2 regions of the Lactobacillus sp. B4015 genome follow, and region 2 is predicted to be linked to the other one. Evidence: riboswitches for the same ligand, from Rfam matches in the RefSeq annotation. Region 2 holds a riboswitch; the other holds the start of a gene.
What was found. Region 2 has a riboswitch for FMN ahead of ribD (bifunctional diaminohydroxyphosphoribosylaminopyrimidine deaminase/5-amino-6-(5-phosphoribosylamino)uracil reductase RibD). Riboswitches for the same ligand answer to the same signal wherever they lie in the genome.

Region 1 (3,412 bases), on a different contig from region 2:
GTATACCAGCTACCAAAAGGGTGCAACCGTTGCCTTTAGGTCAAATTACCTCTTCAGAATTAGCAAATACTTTCATCGTTGTACTTCAAAGATTAAGACTACGCCAGCCTGATATTGTTTCGGTTAATGTGAAAGAAACGCCAATTAATGATATGATTGACTTCTTACGCACCAAATTGGCTAAGCAGAAAAAAATTAGCTTTTTCTCCTGTAGCGACAAGATGACTAGCTTATCAGATGTAATTGGCTTGTTTTTAGCATTATTAGAATTATGTAAAAAACAGGAAATTAAGGTCAAGCAGTCGCGAATTTTCGGTGATCTGGAATTAGAAAGAATTGAAAAAGATGGTAAGTAAAATTGCACAATTGGAGGCATTGCTATATATAGCAGGCGATAATGGTATTCCAAGTGAAAATTTGTGTGAGTTAATGCAAGTTGAGCATTCCGCATTGCGCGAATTAGCCCAAAATCTGGCAGCTAAGCTTAAGCAAAATCAAGATTCTGGTCTCCAGGTGATACACATCAACCATAATTATAAATTGACTACTAGACCAGAAGTTAGTGAAGTAGTGGCTAATTTTTTTCAAAAAGATTTGTCAAAGTCGTTAAGTCAATCGGCACTAGAAATTTTATCAATTATTGCTTATCGTCAGCCCATTACGCGCATTGAAATAGATGAAATTCGTGGAGTGAATTCATCTGGGGCGCTCCAAACTTTAATTTGGCGTGGACTTATTAAAGCAGATGGTAAAAAGGATGCACCAGGACACCCCAATTTGTATGTCACCAGTGATTATTTCTTACAGTATTTTGGCTATCAAAGTCTAGCTGATTTACCTCTGATAGAAGACTTTGAAGATGAAAGTATTAACTCTGAGGGTGAAATCGACTTATTCTCAGCTAATGGAAAAGCAGATAAAAATATTGCTGAAGCACAAAAAGGAGATAAAGAATGAGTTTACAACGTTTACAAAAGGTAATCGCAGAGGCGGGAATTGCCTCTCGTCGTAAGGCTGAAAAAATGATTGAAGAAGGCAGAGTAACCGTTGACGGCGAGATTATTACCAAACTTGGAACCAAGGTAGATACTTTTAGCAATATTACGGTTGATGGGGAACCAATTGAGCGTGAAAGTCTGCATACTTATCTTTTTTATAAACCACGCGGCGTCGTTTCAACAGCAAATGATGACAAGGGAAGAAAGACCGTAGTAGATTATTTTTCCGATTTACCTTATCGGCTATACCCAATTGGCCGGCTTGATTATGATACTTCAGGTTTGTTATTAATGACTAATGATGGTGAACTAGCTAATTTAATGATGCATCCTCGCAATAAGGTTGCTAAGGTCTATGTAGCAAAGATTGAGGGTCAACTGACACCAGAGGAAATTCATCGTTTATCTCATGGAGTCAGAATTGATCGTCATCGAAGTGCACCAGCTAAAGTAAAAATTATCCGGAGCGATAAAAAGAAGAATAGCCAAATTGTGCAGTTAACGATTCATGAAGGACATTACCATCAAGTCAAAAGAATGTTTAAAGCCGTAGGCCATCAGGTAAAGAAATTATCCCGTGAACGATACTCCTTTTTGACTTTGGGTAATCTTGTTTCTGGCAAATACAGGGAACTTACCCACAGTGAAGTTGACAGATTAAAACAGGTAGACTAGTATTTACTTGTAGTTAAATATCAGTTTGTTGTCTTCATGGCAGGGTGAAAATCCCGACCGGTGGTGAAAGTCCACGACCCACTTTTGTGGTGGAACCAATTATGGTACCGATAGTTAAAGTCTAGATGAAAGAAGACAGGCTAAACTAAAAGTTAAGACTTATTTTTGAATACTTACTTTTATTAGGTCTGTTGCTAGGAGCAACAGACCTATTCTTTTTGGAGGTAAGTATTGTGAAAAGAAGAAATATCACAAATCTAACTAATATAATTGCTTATGTACTAATTGGAACCATTTCATTTATCTTAATGGAATTGGCTTTTCCTCTCCCAGTAGCTAGCTTTTTAAAATTCGACTTTTCTGATGTTATTGTTACGATTGGGACCTTTTTATTCGGTCCAGTACCTGGTCTTATTATTGCCGCTGTTCGAATGTTAATTGACCTGATTTATAAAGGATTTGCATTGCCAAGTGTCATTGGCCAATTAGCTGCTTTAGCCGCCTCTATGTCATTTGCACTGCCATTTTATTACATTGCTAAGGATGTTTCGGCTGGCGAAAAAAATGCCAAAAAACTTTATGTTAAACCAATTATCGGAATTATTTTGGGCATAATAGCGATGACAATTGTTTTATCCTTGTTAAATGCCTTAATCTTGACGCCAATATATGCAGTGACTACGGTTACGAATTTACCAGCAATTCACGGCTATACTGGACTGCTTAACTTTACGGAGAAAGTTTATCTTGGTCAACTTCTCCATATTCCGTCAATGTCTACGTATATTTTTGGCATAATCGTCCCATTTAACTTATTAAAAGGAGCAATAAATGGGGTAGTGGTTTATTTCCTATTTGAAGTTGTTTTACGCAGCTTAAAGCCATTCGTAAGAAAGCATTTTAATTTAAAGAATTAACTTAATTTTGGGATATTATTTTTTAAAATATGATTAGGAAAACAGTTCTCGTTCAAGAACTGTTTTTTATTTGCCACTTTTTGCCCAATCATTTTAAAGTTGAAAAAACCAGTAAAAATTGATTTTATTTTTGGTAAAATATCGCAAATCATATTTTTAGGCATTAAGCTACAAGGTAACTTGATGCTTTTTCGTGACTAAAATTTAGCGGCCTTATAGCCAATTAAATTAGTAAAATTGCAGTGACCATAAATTTTACATTCAGTTAACCGCCCCAAAAGAATCAAAAATCCAAGTATTTCTTGTTGTTTTATTATTTACATGTAGTGCAATTAAACTTGTCGAAAATAAAACAACAAATTATGAATTCTGAAAGGTAAGACTAAAAATGAAATACGCTGTTACAGCTGCAACCGGAAATTTTGGCCAACTGGCTGTGAAATACTTAAGTCAATTAACTGGTTCAAAAAATATTGTCGTCATTGCCAGAAATCGGGAGAAAGCCGAGAAGCTTTTTCCCAATTTTGAAATAAGAATTGGTGACTATGATAAGCAAACTTCAATTACCGAAGCATTGCAGGGAATTGATCGGGTCTTATTTATTTCCTCTCAACCTGGCGGAAAAGTTGACCGCAAAGTGCAGCACCAAAATGTAGTTAACGCGATTCAGGCAAATCCTGTTAGCTTTGTGGCCTATACTAGTTTTGCTCATGCTCAAAGTTCACCTACACCGCTAGCTCAAGATCACAAGCTAACTGAAGTCATGATTACTAAAACCAATATTGCGCACTCGTTTTTGCGTAACAACTGGTATTTAGAAAA
Region 2 (3,412 bases):
ATTATTACCGTATTTAATGAGTATGTCTCATGAAGCACATACACATGGTGTTCCTATTATGCGTGCTATGATTTTAGAATTTCCTGAAGATCCGGGAGTAGAAGATTTAGATATGCAGTACATGCTGGGAAATAATTTGCTTGTTGCACCAATTTTTAATGACCAAGGTAAAGGGCAGTTCTATGTTCCTGAGACCCAGGGTAAGTGGATCAGTATATTGAATGGTGAGTTTTATGAAGGGGGAAAATGGTATCAAGAAAAATTTGATGAGCTAACTTTGCCGGTTCTAGCTCGACCGAATTCTGTCATTGTAACTGGTGAATTTGATGATAAAACAATGTACGATTTTACTAAACACCCAACTATTAATATTTTTGAGCCGCAAAATGGAAAAATAGTAACTTCAATCACTGATAGTTATGGTAAAGATTGTGGCAAAGTTACAGTTATTCGAAAGAGTGAAAGTTTATTAATACGTTCTAGTGGAATTCAGTCTTTTGATGTTAAGCTTTACCGCGCTGGCAAAGAAATTGCGACCTACAGGAATCTAACGGGAGAAAGTAGGTTAACAATTGAATAGTAATTTTAAGACCAAGATCTTTAACGCAAAAGATTTAATGCTGTTTAATTAAGGTTTCCAACTTTTTATCTAATACCTTACTAATTTAATGCGATGAAAATAATAACTTAAGTATGATAACTGACGGGGTGACTATGAAGGTACCACAAAAGTTTTTATTTAAAAATCTTAAAAGCAAAACTTACTTAATAATATGGTATATACTTGATGTATATTGAGAATAAAAAAGTATAATTTAAGAAGAATCAATATTTACTTAAATGGTTTTTGCAGGAAGTGGTTAGATGAGAAAAAATAAAAACTTGAATAATGGTGAAGACACAATTGATGTATTAGAAACCGTAGGCTTGATCCTGACGGTTGGACAAGTGATTGTCACGGTACTTAATTTTCTTCGTCGATTCAAAAAACAATAAATATTAACCGGTAGAACTAAAGACTAAATTAGACTATTAATTGTTGCTTGACAGTTAATAGTCTTTTTTTAGCGAAACCAAAGTGTCAAATAATCATAAAAGTTTAATTTTGCCTTAAAAAAGCGTTGACATTTATTCATTATGATAGTACTGTATTAGATAAGTAATACAGCTAAACTTTTAGGAGGGAATATCATGCTTTACCTGTTATACGTTTTAATCGGATTATTAATAATTATTTTGACTGATTTACTTGTGACGGCTTGTATGACATTAAATGACATTTACCGTTATCGGCATGAAGATAGGTTAGAATTTATCACTGCTTTTAAAAAATATTTTAGTAAAAACAATAATCTCCCTCTTAAAGCTTCAGATTGGAAACTTAAGCGGGAATAATTGTAGCTAGCTTTTTCAATTCTTTTTGCTGGGTCTATTGACGCAATCAAATTAGTATATTATTCTGTAACTAATTGAATACGGTTTCTTCGGGGCAGGGCGAAATTCCCTACCGACGGTGACAACCAGTAAGGTTGAAGTCCGTGACCCGCGTACGCACGGTGGAACTAGTGCAAGTCTAGTACCGACAGTTAAAGTCTGGATGGGAGAAGAACAAATTAAGCTAATTTAATCTTAGCGTTGTTTTTAAACTTCGCTGAAATCTTATTTAATTAGAAAATATTAGTGCCTCGTTGATTCTGAAATCAACGAGGTTTTTTTGTGCTTAGGAAGTGAATTTTTTGCAGGATACAGACTATATGGAAATAGCAAGCAAAGAGGCCGTTAAGGCACTGGGAATGACATGGACTAATCCTTTAGTTGGTGCGGTTATTGTTAAAAACGGCCAGGTCTTAGCTTCCGGCTATCATCATCAGTTTGGACAAGAGCATGCGGAAGTTAACGCACTTAATCAGCTAGATGATATCAAACAAGCTCAAGGTGCAACACTTTATGTGACGCTGGAGCCGTGCAGTCATTACGGTAAGCAACCGCCTTGCTGCCAAAAAGTAGCTGAGGCCGGAATTAAAGAAGTGATTATCGGACAAATTGATCTCCACGGAATTGTGGCTGGTAAAGGAATTAAGTATTTAAATGAGCACGGCGTTAAAACTAAGGTGCTAGGGGGGACAAAGAAACTAAACGAAGCATATAACTTCTTTTATCAGCATCACCGGCCACTCGTAACCTTGAAATATGCAATGTCACTTGACGGGAAGCTTAATGGTGCAGAAAAAACGCGCACGCTTCTGACTGGCCCTAAAGCCCAGTACGATGTGCAAAAGCTGCGCTTGCACCAGCAGGCGATTTTAATTGGAGCGAACACATTGCGAATTGATAATCCGCAATTAACGGTACGAATAAAGGCTTTACCACAGCCGCCCATTCGAATCATTTTAACGCATGATGCAAATCAACTTGATTTAACGCAGAATCTGTTTAAATTACCTGGCCCAATTTGGCTACTTAGTCAGACCGAGTTAAAGGGCAAGGCTCAGGCCAATGTGCATTGCTTTGTCTCTCACAAATGGACACCCCAAAAAATTGGTGAACTTTTAGCTGAACGTGAGATTCAATCGCTATTAGTTGAGGGTGGCAGCAATCTGTTAGCTGAGTTTTTAGCAGCCGGATTAGCCGATCAAATAGTTGCTTATATTTCTCCAATAGTATTGGGTGGAATCGCTCTGCCTGTAGCCGTAGGTGAAGCACTAGCTCAAAAATTGGAGTACCAATTAATAGCTGTCCAAGAGCTAGGACAAGATATTCGGATTACGGCAAGGAGGAAATAAATGTTTACAGGAATAATTCAGGCAACTGGTAAAATCACTCGGTTAGAAATTACCGAAAAGCACGCTAAGTTAGGCATTTCGGCCGCTGAAATTGCGAAACAAAACCTACCACTTGGCGCTAGTGTTGCGGTTAATGGAATTTGTTTGACCGTGACTTCTTGGCAAAATAATGAGTTTACGGTTGATGTAATGCCGGAAACGATGAAGCGGACTAACTTAGGTAAGCTGACTACCGGCAGCTTAGTTAACTTGGAACCATCGCTTTCCTTGAACGGCAAGCTTGATGGTCACCTTGTGGCCGGTCATGTTGATACTACGGCAGAAATTATTAGTAGAAGTGAAAATGAAAATGCAATTGAATTACGTTTTAAGGTACCGCATAAATATGATCCTTATTTAGTTGAAAAAGGCTCAGTGGCAATTGATGGTATCAGCTTAACGGTGACGATGGCACAAAATGACGAATTTGGCGTAAGTCTGATTCCTTATACCATTGCTAATACCACCTTGGCGCATTATCACGTTCATGATCAGGTTAATCTTGAAATGGATATGATTGGACGTTATGCGGTAAAGCAAATTCAGGCATGGAAAAAAGAATTTTAATGGAGCAAAAAATGGACGAACAA

Region 1: linked by a shared signal. The riboswitch ahead of J3U71_RS03995 (ECF transporter S component) and the one ahead of ribD (bifunctional diaminohydroxyphosphoribosylaminopyrimidine deaminase/5-amino-6-(5-phosphoribosylamino)uracil reductase RibD) in region 2 are both predicted to bind FMN.

Annotation. Positions count from the first base shown of each region.
Region 1 is NZ_JAFNOY010000003.1:144,155-147,566, forward strand. Features, by position in the region: gene J3U71_RS03980 (segregation and condensation protein A) at 1-356, shown strand, start outside; gene scpB (SMC-Scp complex subunit ScpB) at 346-957, shown strand; gene J3U71_RS03990 (pseudouridine synthase) at 954-1,673, shown strand; FMN riboswitch at 1,700-1,814, shown strand; gene J3U71_RS03995 (ECF transporter S component) at 1,907-2,590, shown strand; partial or broken gene J3U71_RS04000 (NAD(P)H-binding protein) at 2,979-3,412, shown strand, end outside.
Region 2 is NZ_JAFNOY010000002.1:245,419-248,830, forward strand. Features, by position in the region: gene yicI (alpha-xylosidase) at 1-580, shown strand, start outside; gene J3U71_RS02870 (hypothetical protein) at 865-996, shown strand; gene J3U71_RS02875 (hypothetical protein) at 1,192-1,395, shown strand; FMN riboswitch at 1,477-1,613, shown strand; gene ribD (bifunctional diaminohydroxyphosphoribosylaminopyrimidine deaminase/5-amino-6-(5-phosphoribosylamino)uracil reductase RibD) at 1,728-2,783, shown strand; gene J3U71_RS02885 (riboflavin synthase) at 2,784-3,389, shown strand; gene ribA (GTP cyclohydrolase II) at 3,401-3,412, shown strand, end outside.